DNA from 4 places in the Roseburia hominis A2-183 genome. Region 2 is predicted to be linked to each of the others. Evidence: predicted binding sites of a transcription regulator. Region 2 holds the regulator's gene; each other region holds the start of a gene.

Region 1 (3,937 bases), 300 kb from region 2:
GTGGCAGCTTGCCGTACTGCAATTCGGCTGCCTTCTCCAGATCGTACTTCTGCTGTGCCATCTTGATCTCATTCTTGACCGCTTCGATCTCCTCACGCAGCTTCTGTACTTTTTCTACCGACTTTTTCTCATTCTCCCACTGCGCTTTCTTCGTGTTGAATTCATCGCGCAGCTCTGCCAGTTCTTTCTGCAGATTTGCCAGACGCTCCTGGCTCAGACGGTCGGTCTCCTTTTTCAGCGCTGTCTCCTCAATCTCCATCTGCATGACACGGCGGTTCAACTCGTCCAGTTCCGTCGGCATGGAATCCAGCTCGGTCTTGATCAGCGCGCACGCCTCATCGACCAGATCGATCGCTTTATCTGGAAGAAAACGATCCGAAATATAACGGTTGGAGAGCACTGCTGCCGATACCAGCGCAGAATCTGTAATCTTAACTCCATGGAAAACCTCGTAGCGCTCCTTCAATCCACGCAAAATGGAGATGGTATCCTCGACCGTCGGCTCATCCACCATTACCGGCTGGAAACGACGCTCGAGCGCCGCATCTTTTTCAATGTATTCGCGGTACTCATCCAGGGTCGTCGCACCGATACAATGCAGTTCACCACGCGCAAGCATCGGCTTTAACAGCTGTCCGGCATCCATCGCACCATCCGTCTTGCCCGCACCCACGATCGTGTGAAGCTCATCAATGAACAGGATAATCTGTCCCTCGGAACTTTTCACCTCATCAAGCACTGCCTTTAACCGCTCCTCGAATTCACCGCGGTATTTTGCACCTGCGATTAACGCACCCATATCCAGTGCAAACAATTTCTTGTCCTTTAAGCCCTCCGGCACATCGCCTTTTACAATTCGCTGGGCAAGCCCCTCGACAACAGCCGTCTTGCCGACACCCGGCTCACCGATCAGCACCGGGTTGTTTTTCGTCTTACGGGACAGAATCCGCACGACATTCCGGATCTCATCATCACGTCCGATGACCGGATCCAGCTTCTGGTCTCTCGCACGGGCTACCATATCATACCCGTACTTCTCCAGCGTGTCGTAGGTTGCTTCCGGATTGTCCGATGTCACGCGCTGATTGCCGCGGACTGTCGAGAGCGCCTGCAAAAACCGTTCTCTGGTAATGCCGTACTCCTTAAAGATCTCCTTCAATGCCTTATTCGGATACTTGATCAGCGCCAGGAACAGATGCTCGACAGAAACATACTCGTCCCCCATCTGCTTCGCCTCATCCTCGGCATGAATGAGCACCTTATTTAAATCCTGTCCGACATAGACCTGACCGCCAGACACCTTGACACGCGCTGCCAGATGCCGCTCGGCGTTATCCATGAAGTGCTCCTTCTGAATCTCCATCTTCTCAATCAGCTTCGGAATCAGTCCATCCTCCTGCCGCATGAGTGCAACCAGAAGATGCTCCTGCTCGATCTCCTGATTTCCATATTCATAGGCAAGCTTCTCGCAATCGTTAATGGCTTCCACTGACTTTTGTGTAAATTTCTGAATGTTCATAAGCGTACCTCTCTTTCTCTTCCTATGATATACAGGCGGCACATATCTATGCGCCGCCTGCTTTGTTCTCCCTGTTACAATTATGTTATAGCACCAGTTGTTAGCACTGTCAAGAGGTGAGTGCTAATTTTTTCAGATAATTTTACCGCCAGCAGAAGCAGGGACTTCCTGCCTAATATGGTCTGCTCTCCAACAGCTCCGAGAGATCCATCTCACAGTCAAAATATGTCTCCTCCACATACTGGATCTTCTCCACGCTTTCCCCCGCCTCCAGGCGGCGGATCGTCTCCTCCACAAGCGGGGCTGTCAGCGGATTGCATTCAAAATCAGCCGCGATGTCCCCGGTCTGGATTGCCTTGAGGGCATCCCTTACCGCATCAAAGGACAGGATAATAATGTCCCCGTCACTGCCAATCGTCCTGCCCGCCTCCCGGATCGCCTCGATAGCGCCAAAGGTCATATTGTCATTCTCGCTGATTACAACATCAATATCCTCGTATTTTTCGAGAAATTCCTTCATAACCTCCTGCCCCTTTGCCTGCGTGAAATCCCCCGACTGGCGCTCCAGCATCACCCAGTTTTCATTCTGCTGGAGAACCTCTGCGAATCCGTCTGTCCGCCCGATCTGTGCAGAGGAGCCCAGCGTCCCCTGGAGAGATACGATATGAACTGTCTCCCCGCTCCGCCCCTGCTTTTCCAGATAATTCTCCAGCCAGTGCCCGGCGTTCCTGCCCTCCTCCGCGAAGTCACTGCCCACCCAGCATGTATACAGGCTGTCGTCCTCCATCTCCGCCCTGCGGTCAGACAGAATCACCGGGATTCCGGCTTCCTTCGCCTCCTCCAGAACGGATTCCCAGCCTGTCTCCACGATCGGGTCGAGCACGATATAATCCACCTCCTGCAGGATCAGATTGCGGATTGCCTTCACCTGGTTCTCCTGCTTCTGCTGTCCGTCCTCGAAGATCAGATAGTAGCCGTTTTCCTGCGTGAACACATCCTTAAAGGACTGTGTGTTGGTGGTTCTCCAGTCGGATTCCGAGCCGACCTGCACATATCCGACCACAATATAGCCGTCCTGCTGCATCGTCTGCTCCGTATCCAGCTGTCCCGCAGTCTCTCTCTGCTCCCCACTCCCACAGCCGGCTGTAAAGAGCAGCTGGCTGGCAAGCAGCGCCGCCGCGATTCCTTTTTTTCCCACAGTCCTCTTCTGAAATATGTTCATATTCCTCCCGCCTTTTCTCCTGCCGGCTGCACCTCCTGCCCGGGGTGCTTTTTTAACGCAGCACGGTATTTTCCCATAGAGGAGCCAAAAGGCTGCCGCATGAAGTGGACAGCCCCTGGACAGCCTTGTTTTTATTTGCTCTTCTCTTTGATCTTTGCAAAGATACTCTGTAATACGATGAAGAAGCAGAGCAGCGCAGCCACCGCAATGTTGGACCACGAGCTGAGCAGCTTGCCGTTCGTCTTCACCAGTGTGGAAATCGTTCCGTTGATAAGTACACCAAAGAAGGAGCCGATGACATTTCCCACACCGCCTGTCAATAATGTACCGCCGATAACGGAGGAAGCAATGGCATCCATCTCAAGTCCGAGTGCCTGCTGCACATTTCCCGACATCGTGTTCAGGCAGTAGCAGATGCCACCGATCGAGCAGAGGAATGAGGAAAGCACATACGCCTTCAGCTTCGTCTTCTTCACGTCCAGTCCCATCATGGTCGCCGACTGCTCACTTCCTCCGACTGCGTAAAGGCTTCTGCCGAACTTGGTATAGCGGAGCATGAAAAATACGGCTATCAGCACGAGCAGCGCCACGATTACCGATACACGGATAAACGGAACCTGCACCACGCCCTTGTTGTTGGTATAGGAGCCAAACGGAAGGCTGATCTTCGTATTGGCAAGCTTTACAAAAAATGCATTGCTGCTGATGGAGATCTGTTCCGTGCTGATCACGGCTGTCATGCCTCTGGCGAAGAACATTCCCGCCATTGTCACAATGAACGGCTGGATATTCAGATAGCCGACACAGAAGCCCTGCACCACGCCGAACACAATCCCGATGGCAAGCACAAGTATGCAGAGCAGAACCGCATTCATGTTCCAGCGCTCCATGCCGACGGCAAGAATCATGCAGTCCATGGCAACCAGCGAGCCAACGGAAATATCGATGCCGCCGGTCAGCATCACGCAGGTCATTCCACAGGTGATGCAGAGCAGGCCCGCATTATTGATAAGGATGTTCAAAAACGTCTGCAGATGTGTGAAGCCCTTATTGGAATAAATCACACAGCCCACGGCATACATCACAAAAAATAACGCGATGGTAATTATCAGAAGAACCGTATTTCCATTTAATTTTTTCGCTTTCATTATGCAGCACCTCCTTTGGCAAGCTGTCTCCTTACAGACATTTTTTTC
Region 2 (3,937 bases):
AAGCTGATCTGGCAGGGCAAAGGAGAACTTGGAATGTTCGGTTACATAAATATCAATCAGAAGATCATGACAGAGGAGAACCGGAAGGCATATCAGGCATATTACTGCGGACTGTGCCAGAGACTCAAATCCAACTGTGGTGCAAAAGGACAGATGCTGCTCAACTATGATATGACATTTCTGATCGTTCTTCTGACGGGCTTGTATGAGCTTACGAATGAATCCTCCGAGATTACCTGCGCGCTGCATCCGACCAGGAAGCGGCAGGTGTGGATCAATGAGGCGACAGATTATGCGGCGGATATGAATCTGATTGTAGCCTATCATAATCTGATTGACGACTGGAAGGACGAGAAAGCCTATACGAAGAAGGCGTTTGCAAAGATGCTGGATAAGGACTATGCGCGCGTGATAGAGAAGTATCCGCGCCAGGTTCACGCAGTGGAAGAGTTCATGCGAAAAACAGACGAGGTGGAGGCAAGAGGCGAGACGAACCTTGATGTGGTGGCAGGTCTGACCGGAGAGATGCTGGGTGAGATTTTCTGCTGGAGAGAGGATGAGTGGCAGGAAGAGCTGCGCACACTTGGCTTTTACATGGGAAAGTTCATCTACATTATGGATGCCTATGAGGATTACGATGAGGATCGCAGGAAAAAGGAGTACAATCCACTCGTCTATGCGATGCGGGAGAGTGCGGATGACATGGATACGCTCTGCCGTCTGCTGCTCACGAGCATGATGTCCGAGTGCGCCAAGTCGTTTGAGCGCCTTCCGATTTTATTACATGCGGATATACTGCGGAATGTGCTGTATTCCGGCGTATGGTCAAAATACGAGTATCTTCAGCTGAAAAAACGCAAGGCGGAAGAGAAGAATAAGAAAAAAGCGCGCAAATAGCGAGGTTACACATATATGACAGATCCATATCAGGTGCTCGGCGTATCGCGGGGAGCCTCAGATGAAGAGATAAAAAAGGCATACAGAGCACTCAGCAGAAAATACCATCCAGATGCGAATGTGAACAATCCGAACAGGGATGAGGCTGAGGAGCATTTTAAGGAAGTACAGCAGGCATATGACCAGATCATGAAGGAGAAGCAGCAGGGCGGTGGATACGGTTATGGCGGCGGCTACAGCAGCAATTCCGGCGGTTACAGTTACGCCGGCAGCCATGGATTCGGTCAGAATGAATCGCCGAAGATGCAGGCGGCTGCAAATTATATTGCAAGCAGACACTATGTGGAGGCGTTGAATGTGCTGAACGGAATTCCGTTTGGGGAACGCCGGGCGCGCTGGTACTATTTCAGCGCGATTGCCAATCAGGGCATGGGCAATAACATCAACGCGATGGAACACGCAAAGCGTGCGGTGGAGATGGAGCCGAGCAATATGGAATACCGGCAGTTTTTACAGCATCTTCAGTATGGCGGCACATGGTATACCAGCATGGGAAGTGACTACGACAGACCGTATGCGAGCGCAGGGAACTGGTGCTTAAGCCTGCTCTGTCTGGATCTCCTCTGCAACTGTTGCTGTTTCCGACCGTTTTAGCGGAAGTTTTCCGCCTGACGGGCGGATATAGATGGAGAGAAATGTGTATTCTATTATAATAGAAGAAAGTGATGCGGGAATCCTCCGGAGGACATGGAACCTTCGGAGGATTTTTTCTATTTATAAACAAACTATAAAATCACAAATAAAACACAACTTTTATGAAAAATCCTGTTGACAAAGAAATAGGTTGGTGCTATCTTAAGTACGTAAGGTGTTAGCACTCCATAGCAACGAGTGCTAATAAGACAAAAGGAACTGCAGGAAAAGCAGCAGGAGACCAGCGATGGACGAGATGGAATTAGATGAACGTAAAGTAAAAATTTTAGATGCGATCATCCGCAATTATCTGGAGACAGGCGAGCCGGTTGGGTCGAGAACCATTTCAAAATATACAGATCTGAATCTGAGTTCTGCGACCATCCGCAATGAGATGGCAGACCTGGAGGAACTGGGTTATATCCTGCAGCCGCATACTTCCGCAGGACGTATTCCTTCCGATAAGGGGTATCGGTTTTATGTAGATCACCTGATGGAAGAGAAGAACCGTGAGGTAGATGACATGAAGAAGTTCGTCATTGAACACACGGAAAAAGTAGATCAGGTTCTTCAGCAGGTGGCAAAGATGCTGGCGGCAAATACCAACTATGCGACGATGGTGTCGGCACCGAGCTACCACCGCAACAAGGTAAAGTTCATACAGCTTTCCAATGTGAATGAAGAACAGATACTGGCAGTGATTGTCACGGAGGGTAATCTGGTCAAGAACAAGATTATTCCAGTATCCGAGCCGATCGACAATGAGACGATGCTGAAGTTAAATATTCTGCTGAACTCGAATCTCAACGGTCTTGCCTTGCAGGATATCAATCTCGGCACGATCGCCAAGTTGAAGGAGCAGGCGGGAATCCACAGCGACATCATCAGTGATGTGCTGGATACCGTGGCAGAGACGATGGGACAGGATGAGGATATCCGGATCTATACGAGCGGGACAACGAACCTGTTCAAATACCCGGAGTTAAGTGATTCCACAGAAAAAGCGAGTGAACTGATCTCCACATTTGAGGAGAAGCAGCAGCTTGCATCACTTGTCACTGAGAACCTGTTGGAAGATAAGAGCACAGGGATTCAGGTTTATATAGGAAATGAAAGCCCGATTCAGACGATGAAGGACTGCAGCGTGGTTACAGCAACCTATGAATTGGGAGAAGGGATTCGCGGAACCATCGGTATTGTAGGACCGAAGCGAATGGATTATGAGAAAGTCATGGATAACCTGAAGGTATTGAAGAATTCTCTCGATGGAATTTTGGACAGACCAAAAGGTGAGACATAGATGGAGGATTGGAATGGCAGAGAAAAAAGAAGAAATGATGGAAGAAGTATTAGAGGATCTTGAAAAAGATGCCGCAGAGAAGCAGGCAGAAGAGGTAAGCGAGGCGGAGGAGACAGAGGCTGAAACAGAAACAGCTGAATCCGGCGAGCAGGCAGAAGAGACAGAGGAATCTGAGGCAGAGGACGGACAGGAAGCACCTGCCGATGAGAAGAAGGGATTCTTTAAGAAAAAGAAAGATAAAAAAGACGAACAGATCGAGGAACTGAATGATAAATTAAAACGTCAGATGGCAGAATTCGACAACTTCCGTAAGCGCACAGAGAAAGAAAAAACACAGATGTACGATATGGGAGCAAAAAGTATCATTGAGAAGATCCTTCCGGTGATTGACAATTTTGAGAGAGGACTGGCAGCAGTACCGGAGGAGCAGCGAGAAGATGCGTTTGTCGTCGGGATGGATAAAGTATACAGACAGATGCTTACCGAGCTTGATGCAAGCGGAGTAAAGCCGATCGAGGCAGTCGGTCAGGAATTTGATCCGAACTTCCACAATGCAGTGATGCAGGTGGAAAGCGAGGAGTACGATTCCGGAGTGGTCGCACAGGAGTTACAGAAGGGTTATATGTATAAGGATTCTGTTGTGCGCCACAGCATGGTTGCAGTGGTATCATAGCAGCCGTTTTATCAGTCAGACGTGCCGGCATCGTAAGATGTCCGCGTTAATATAAATGCAGCAAAAGTAACAAATTTGTTTTTAGAATATGATGAGGAGGAATCTATCATGGGAAAAATTATCGGAATTGATTTAGGAACAACAAACAGCTGTGTAGCAGTGATGGAAGGTGGAAAACCTACCGTTATCGCCAACCAGGAAGGCGCAAGAACAACACCGTCTATCGTAGCATTTACGAAGACCGGTGAGAGACTCGTCGGTGAGCCAGCAAAGCGTCAGGCAGTCACCAACGCAGAGAAGACAATCTCTTCCATTAAGAGACATATGGGAACCGATTACAAGGTAGCAATCGATGACAAACAGTATTCTCCGCA
Region 3 (3,937 bases), 270 kb from region 2:
CTCCAATACCCGTTTGGTCAGCGTGTAGTTCTTCCCCTCACAGGCATCCGCTTTTTCCTGAAGTTCCCGGACACGCCCCTCATAAATCCGGTCCTGTATCTTCTTTATATATGGCTTCTTCTCGTCCTCCGTCAGCTTGCGCTCTCCTTCCAGCTGCCGCTTTAACTCCTGCAGCTGCCGGTCGGAATAGCGGTCCATGACCGCCAGACGCGCCTCATAGTGCTCCTGCACGCTTTTCCGTTCTTCCGGTGTGACAATGACGCCGTCCACGGTCATTCCTCCCTCCGGCGTCTGCGTTGCCGCATGGATGTCTTTTCCGCCTGTCCGCTCCTTAGCGGCGGGTCTGCCCGCTCCATCCGCGTCCGGACGCAGGCTGCTTCCTGCCTCCGCCGCTCTGCGATCTGCTCCATGCATTTCTGCCTCCGCCGCTCTGTGGTCTGCTCTGCGCGTTTCCGTCTCTGCAGCCATACCGCGTCCGCGGTCTGCCGGTCGTCCACTCCCTACGCTGTCTGTCTCCTTCCGCCCCGCTGACTGCTTCGCCGTCTCTTTCGGTGTCCGCGTTCCAGACTGCTTATCCGGTTCTTCCGCTGCCTGTTCCCGCTGCGGCAAAGAGCGTCCCTCGTCGTGCCGCTCTCTCTCCCGGCTGTGCACTTTTGCCTCGTATTTTTCCACGGATTCTTCCGGATAAAAGCCCTCCTCCATCCGCGCGGACAGCTTTTTCACCTCAAGATCCGACAATTCCGGCAGTGCGTTGCAGAGATCCTCCAGGGATTCCTCCCCGTCCTCCTCCGTATCCGGCCGTCTTCCGTCGGCATAGACATTCGTGTGATAGTTGGACACCCGGTCGGCATTTCTCCCCAAAAGCTCCAGATAATCGTCATACGCCGCGTCGTCCGTCGCAAAATCCAGCGTGTAAATATCGCCCTCCGAGAACAATCTGCCGGGACGCGGCGTGTAAAACCGCCTGCAGGCATTGCAGGTCGCGGCTCTCGCCAGCAGCACGCCGCCCTCCTCCGTCTCGATCTTAAATTCCTTTCCAGCCGGATAGACCGCCATATGCAGCTTGCCGCAGCATGCCGGGCAGAGATACCCCACGAGGTAAAAATTATTCCCGATCCGGCTCTTTCTCCGCTCGCTCACCGTGATGTCCGCCCGGGCGAACTCCGCCTGAGCGCGTTTCCAGACGACCTTGTGCCAGAGTCCGCCCTCGTTCGTTTCCTCATCCTCCGGCTGTGCCTGCTCCTCTTCCTGCGCCGTCTGGATAACATCCTCATAGGTGATCCGCATTCCGCTCCGGTAGAAACGCAGATAGGACGGCGTGTACTCCGGTTCGACCTGCATCTCCTTCATAATGTCCGTAAACAGCGTATTTAACTGTTCAAAACTTTTGTCTACGCGGACGCCCTTGATCGTCCCCCATTTTCCGAATGCATATAAAATCAGGTTGATGGCATTCTGCACCCGCATGTTCGTGCCGACCTCACCGATCTCGTCCTCTTTTACCGGTATGTCGATGATGTTCGTCGCCACATTGCGCGTGTCAAAATGGAAAAACAGGGAACGCACCTCCCCCTGTAAAATCATGTAATTGTCAATCACTACAAATATGCCGTTCCATTTGACCGGAACTTTCATCGCCTCAATCAGGCGTTCAAATGTCTGGTGCAATTCCGTATTTGCTCTCAACAGTATCATAGACGCAACCTCACTTCTCATCCATCGCTTTCTACCAACAGTATACTCATATATGAGGCGTTTTTCAAATCTCGCATGCAAAAAATATTTTTTTTCAAGAAACCATCCCCTCACTTTATAAACTTTTAATAATTCCGCTGTTTCCCTGTTTTTCAGCCTTCCGGGAATGTTGTTAGCACTCATGTGAAAAGAGTGCTGATTTTGTATTGACTTTTTGGAATGACGGATATAAACTCTTATTTAAAAGGGAATGACGATGTTACTGTCGTCTTCCGTTCTACCGTACATATTTTATTTTTAGATAAAGGAGTGTTTTATTATGGCAAACAAACATGGAAGTCTTTCAATTGACAGCGATAACCTGTTTCCGATTATCAAGAAATGGCTGTATTCCGACCACGACATTTTCTATCGTGAGTTGATCAGCAACGGCTGTGATGCCATTACCAAATTAAAAAAGTTAGACATGATGGGCGAGTACACGCTCCCAGCTGATTTCAAGGCAAAGATCAGCGTCACCGTAGACCCTGAGGCTAAGACCCTGACATTTACCGATAACGGTCTTGGTATGACGGCAGACGAAGTCGAGGAATACATCTGCCAGATCGCATTTTCCGGTGCGACCGATTTCATTCAGAAGTACAAGGACAAGTCCACGGACGATCAGATCATCGGACATTTCGGACTGGGCTTCTACTCCGCTTTCATGGTAGCGGACGAGGTTGAGATCGATACCTTATCTTATAAGGAAGGCGCCACACCGGTACACTGGACCTGCGACGGCGGTACCGATTACGAACTGACCGACGGCACCAAGACAACGATCGGTACACAGATCACGCTTCATCTGAACGAGGACTGTCTCGAATTTGCAAACGAGTACCGTGCACGCGAAGTGATCGAGAAATACTGCTCTTTCATGCCGACCGAGATCTACCTTAGCAAGGCAAATGCCGAGCCGGAATACGAGACCATCGACGCTGCTGACAAGCGCGATACCGATACGGTCGTGGAGGAGATTCACGAGGAGGCAAAGACCGAGGAAAAAGAGAACGAGAACGGTGAGAAGGAGACTGTCGAGATCTCCCCTGCCAAGGATAAGTTAAAGATTTTAAAACGCCCGGTTCCGCTCAACGACACTAACCCGCTGTGGCTTAAGAACCCGAACGACTGCACCGACGAGGAATACAAGGCGTTCTACCGCAAGGTATTCTTAGATTACAAGGAGCCGCTGTTCTGGATTCACTTGAATATGGATTATCCGTTCAACTTAAAGGGTATCCTTTACTTCCCGAAGATCAATACAGAGTACGATTCCATCGAGGGAACTATCAAATTATACAACAACCAGGTATTTATCGCCGACAATATCAAGGAAGTCATTCCGGAATTTCTGATGCTCTTAAAGGGTGTGATCGATTGTCCGGATCTTCCGCTCAATGTCTCCCGCTCCGCTCTGCAGAATGACGGATTCGTCAAGAAGATTGAGGAATACATCACGAAGAAAGTGGCTGACAAGCTGATCGGCATGTGCAAGACAGACAAGGAATCCTACGAGAAATACTGGGATGACATCAGTCCGTTCATCAAATACGGCTGCTTAAAAGACCCCAAGTTCTGCGACAAGATGAACGACTATATCCTCTTTAAAAATCTGGATGACAAGTACCTTACCCTTCCGGAGCTTCTCGTAAAAGAAGAGGAGAAAAAGGAAGACACCGATGCTGCTTCCGATGTTGTTGACAAGAACGGCAATTCCGTCACAGAGGATGCTGATGCAAAGGACGATTCCGAAGAGGAAAAGGACGAGCGCAAGGTCATCTACTACGTGACCGACAAGGTACAGCAGGGACAGTACATCAAGCTCTTCAAGGAGCAGGGAATGGACGCTGTGATCTTAGACCACAACATCGATACCTCCTTCATCTCCCAGTTAGAGCAACGCAACGAGCATTATAAATTCATGCGAATCGATGCGGATGTCACAGACTCCTTAAAGGATGCAGACGATGCCGCTGATTTAAAGGAAGAGACCGACACGCTGACCGACCTGTTTAAAAAGGCACTTGGCAACGACAAGCTGACCGTCAAGGTGGAGAAGTTAAAGAATGAGAATCTTGCTTCCATCATCACTCTCTCCGAGGAAGGCAGACGTATGCAGGATATGATGAAGATGTACGCTATGGGCGGCATGGGCGGTATGGACCCGAATATGTTCGCCGCAGACCAGACCTTAACCTTA
Region 4 (3,937 bases), 1.7 Mb from region 2:
TCTGGACACGCATCAACGGATCGAACTTGGCTGGATCTCCCGCAGGGATCACGAACTAAGTAATTTCGGCAAGCGCTTTCTGGATCTGCTGGCAGAAAAACTCAACTCCATGCAGTTGGATTAGCGAATAGGTAATCTTTGGACACGTTTTTGTGTAATAGGAACGAAGTTTCCTATTACAGTCGCCGCCACCCTTAAAAAGGGTGGCTCGGGACGCTGGGTGTAACCCCTTGGTACCCGACAGCGTCTCAAGGCGCCCTAGACTTTCTCTTCGTTCAAGTCACTATTGCACTTGACGCGTTGCTTATGCCCATGAATGGGCGTTTGTACTACTTCGACTTAACCCTTAAAAGGGTCTTCGTACTCCTTCACACTTAATTTATCTTGCATGATATCGTACTTTTCTTGATCTTGAATATACTTTTTTATTGTCGCTTCATTTAATCCTACGGTGCTGACATAATATCCCTCTGACCAGAAATGTCTGTTTCCAAATTTATATTTGAGATTTGCATGTCTGTCAAAAATCATAAGCGCTGACTTTCCCTTTAAATATCCCATAAAACTCGACACGCTCATCTTTGGCGGAATACTTACTAGCATATGAATATGGTCAGGCATGAGATGCCCTTCAATAATCTCCACGCCCTTATATGCACATAACTGTTTCAGAATATCACGTATATCCTCTTTTAATTGATTATAAATAATTTTTCGTCTATACTTAGGAGTAAATACAATATGGTATTTACACATCCATTTTGTATGGGCGAGATCATTAGACTTATTCGCCATAAAACACCTTTCCTTTCTTGCAATAGTGACTGAACAACTCTATTGTAACGGAAAGGTGTTTTTCTGTATAACGATTTGACTCCACCCGCATAGCAGGTGGGTTTTTGCTTTATGCGTACTTCGTTTCTCTGTTGAGAAACTCGTAAACACGCATTCAGCAGGCTAAAGCCTAATGACGAAAAAGGGACAGGGGCGCACAGCACTTCGTGCTGTGCAGCTCCCTGTCCCTTTTCTCCTGTCATCTGCAGGCGTATCGCTTAGTAAACATGCTTTTTCGACTTGTGGGCTTCTCTCGCTTCCTCGACCGCCTCATGGTCTGCCATATTCACCTTTGCTGCTACTTTTTTTCTTCTTCAACGGATGTTTTGGATTCTTATCTGACATGATCATACGCTTCCTTTCTCTCTGTCATCCTTATCCTTCAATCGCAATGTATTTCTTCTGCTCTACTGCAGGCTTTGCTTCCTTCTTCGGAACAACCAGCGTTAAGATACCGTGCTTGAACTCAGCCTTGATATCCTCCTCGGTTACGCCCTCGCCCACATAGAAGCTCCGGCTGCAGGCACCTGCATAACGCTCTCTGCGGATGTAACGTCCGGATTCTTTCTCCTTCTCGTCCTGATCCAGTCCCTTGGCGGCACTGATGGTCAGATATCCGTCATCCAGCTCTACGGTAATCTCATCCTTCTTGAAGCCCGGAAGATCAACTTCCATCTTGTAGCCATCCTTCATCTCCTGAATATCTGTCTTCATCAGGTTACCGGCTCTTCTGCCGTACAGCTTCTTGTCAACCTTGCGCAAATCTCTGTCATCGAAAAATGGAAAATCATCAAACCAGTCATCAAATAAGTTCTCTCCAAAAATACTAGGTGTTAACATAAGTCATCTCTCCTTTTCTACTTCGTACCTGCCTTCGGCAGATACACTCATGCTGTTTCCTTGTTTCTTTGGAACCGGGATGTTCTGGGAACTCATAGAACTCATTTCCTGTTCTCCTTTTGTTCCTCTCCTTTGTTCTGACTATGTTATAACACCGTTTATTAGCACTGTCAAGTGTTGAGTGCTAATTTTCTGTGAACTTTTTGTGAAATCCTGTAATTGCTTGATTTTACAGCATTTCAAGCGTTGTTATCGTCCAACTACGCATCATTTTCCTTGATTTCCCATGTTTTCTTCCCAAAGTACCGGCATCCGGAAGATCTGCACGACGAGCGGAATTACCATGATAAACCACACGAGCGGCTCCGCCACAATGACACCGGTGTAGCCTAACATCGGCACAAGCGTGGCGGCGATCACGATTTTCCCGACCATCTCAAGCGAACTCGAAATGAGCGGCGTGATATGATCGCCCAGTCCCTGCATGGCGTTTCGGAGCACGCAGATCACCGCCGTCACATAGTAGAACAGCGTGTCGAATTTCAGGTAGTTGGTCGCATTTAAGATCACAACCTCATTCGTGCTTCCCGTCACAAGATATACCAGCCATCTGCCAATCGTGTAGCTCGCCACCGCGGAAAGCGTACACCAGATGCAGGTGTAGAAAATGCCGAGCCGGATGCCTTTTTTGACCCGGTCGATCCTGCCCGCGCCCAGATTCTGTCCGCAGTAGGTCGCCATCGTCTGTCCGAAGACGCTGAACATCGTCATAAAAATCTCGGAAATTTTCCGCGCCGCCGTGTGCGCCACGATGATGTCCTGCCCCAGCTTATTGATCGCCGTCTGGAGTGTCAGCGAGCCGATATTGACCAGCGAGCTCATAAAGCCCATCGACAGCCCCGATCCGAGCATGTTTTTCACCATCGCCGTATCCGCATCCCGGAAATCCTCCTGTGCAAGACGGAGCATTTCATACCGTCTTAGCATGTAGATCCAGCAGATCACAAACGCCAGAATCTGTGCCAGAACCGTGGCGGCGGCAGCTCCGCGCACACCCGCCTTTAACACCAGCACGAACAGAAGATCTCCCGCGATATTTAACGCCACCGACACTGCCAGAATCACGAGCGGCGTGACGGTATCCCCGAGCGCCCGAAGTGCTGCGGCACACGCGTCATAGAGGAATGTCGCAAGAAGTCCCGCTATGATGATAAATATGTAAGGTCCTGCCACCGGAATCAGATGCTCCGGCACATTTAAAAACCGCAGGATCGGCTGTAAAAACACCAGTCCTAGCACCGTCAGCACGACCGAGATCACCGTTCCGAGCACCAGGGAAGCGGCAAACGATTTTTTCACGCCCCGGATATCCTTCGCGCCGAACCGCTGCGCCGTGATGATGGCAAACCCGTTCGCCAGTCCGAGCAAAAAGCCGATGATGAGATTGCTGAGTGTCGTCGTTGCACCGACTGCAGCGAGCGCATCCTCCCCGAGAAAAGAGCCGACAATTCTCGTGTCGGTCACACTGTAGGTCAGCTGCAGCAGATTCCCCAGAAATATCGGCAGTGCAAACGCAAGAATCAGCGTTGACGGTTTTCCTTTTGTAAGATCTTTCATTCGACCGGTCTCTCCTTTTTCGCTACCGGCTTGCGCCGGATTCTGTGATACTGCGGGCGGAGCGTCACCTCCGACACCGCCACGCCCTCTCTCTGCCCCACGATATACGCCACCGCCTCCGCGACGTCCTGCGGCAGAAGATAGCTCTCCGTCTCCTCCCCCACCGTAAAGTCTGCATTGCGATACAATTCCGTCTTCGTCATATCCGGGGATACCGTCGCCACGCGCACACCGTATTTTCGCGCCTCGTCAAAGAGGCTGCACGAAAAGCTCGCAAGTCCTGCCTTTACCGCGCCGTAGGCACAGCCGTGCGGATTCGACTGCTGCGCCGTCACGGATGCGATATTGACGATGCAGCCCTTGTTTTTCTTAAACCCGCGCAGCAGCTGCTGGCTTAAAATCATCGGCACTTCCAGATCTGTGCGCACCATCTCCTGAATCTTCTTCGGGCTTAGTTCCTCGTGCAGTCCGTAGTACGCGCTGCCGGCATTGTTGACGAGCAGCGTTACCCCGGCTTCCGCCACAATCCCCCGCACCAGCTTCAACATTTTTTCCGTGTCCAGAAGATCGCAGACCACCGCATGAAACAGCGGATTATCTGCAACGTCCGGAAACTGTTCCGCGAAACTGCTGCCGAACGAGCGTC

The links. Region 2 encodes HrcA, which represses chaperone genes, less so after heat shock. Its sites were predicted from a motif close to TGTTAGCACTCNNNNNNNNNGAGTGCTAACA; they were not measured.
Region 1: clpB (ATP-dependent chaperone ClpB) is a predicted target of HrcA. The motif match lies at 1,618-1,648, and genes of this name have one in related genera.
Region 3: htpG (molecular chaperone HtpG) is a predicted target of HrcA. The motif match lies at 1,866-1,896, and genes of this name have one in related genera.
Region 4: RHOM_RS12510 (Hsp20/alpha crystallin family protein) is a predicted target of HrcA. The motif match lies at 1,834-1,864, and genes of this name have one in related genera.

What each region holds. Positions count from the first base shown of each region.
Region 1 covers NC_015977.1:777,918-781,854, reverse strand. Annotated here, with positions in the region: gene clpB (ATP-dependent chaperone ClpB) at 1-1,519, opposite strand, end outside; gene RHOM_RS03525 (ABC transporter substrate-binding protein) at 1,692-2,717, opposite strand; gene RHOM_RS03520 (ABC transporter permease subunit) at 2,873-3,889, opposite strand; gene RHOM_RS03515 (ABC transporter permease) at 3,889-3,937, opposite strand, start outside.
Region 2 covers NC_015977.1:1,082,664-1,086,600, forward strand. Annotated here, with positions in the region: gene RHOM_RS04880 (hypothetical protein) at 1-7, shown strand, start outside; gene RHOM_RS04885 (DUF5685 family protein) at 34-897, shown strand; gene RHOM_RS04890 (J domain-containing protein) at 913-1,551, shown strand; gene hrcA (heat-inducible transcriptional repressor HrcA) at 1,838-2,890, shown strand; gene grpE (nucleotide exchange factor GrpE) at 2,904-3,563, shown strand; gene dnaK (molecular chaperone DnaK) at 3,672-3,937, shown strand, end outside.
Region 3 covers NC_015977.1:1,348,782-1,352,718, reverse strand. Annotated here, with positions in the region: gene RHOM_RS06015 (hypothetical protein) at 1-1,695, opposite strand, end outside; gene htpG (molecular chaperone HtpG) at 2,015-3,937, shown strand, end outside.
Region 4 covers NC_015977.1:2,800,848-2,804,784, forward strand. Annotated here, with positions in the region: gene RHOM_RS12500 (LysR family transcriptional regulator) at 1-124, shown strand, start outside; gene tnpA (IS200/IS605 family transposase) at 340-795, opposite strand; gene RHOM_RS12510 (Hsp20/alpha crystallin family protein) at 1,210-1,674, opposite strand; gene RHOM_RS12515 (MATE family efflux transporter) at 1,942-3,291, opposite strand; gene RHOM_RS12520 (SDR family oxidoreductase) at 3,288-3,937, opposite strand, start outside.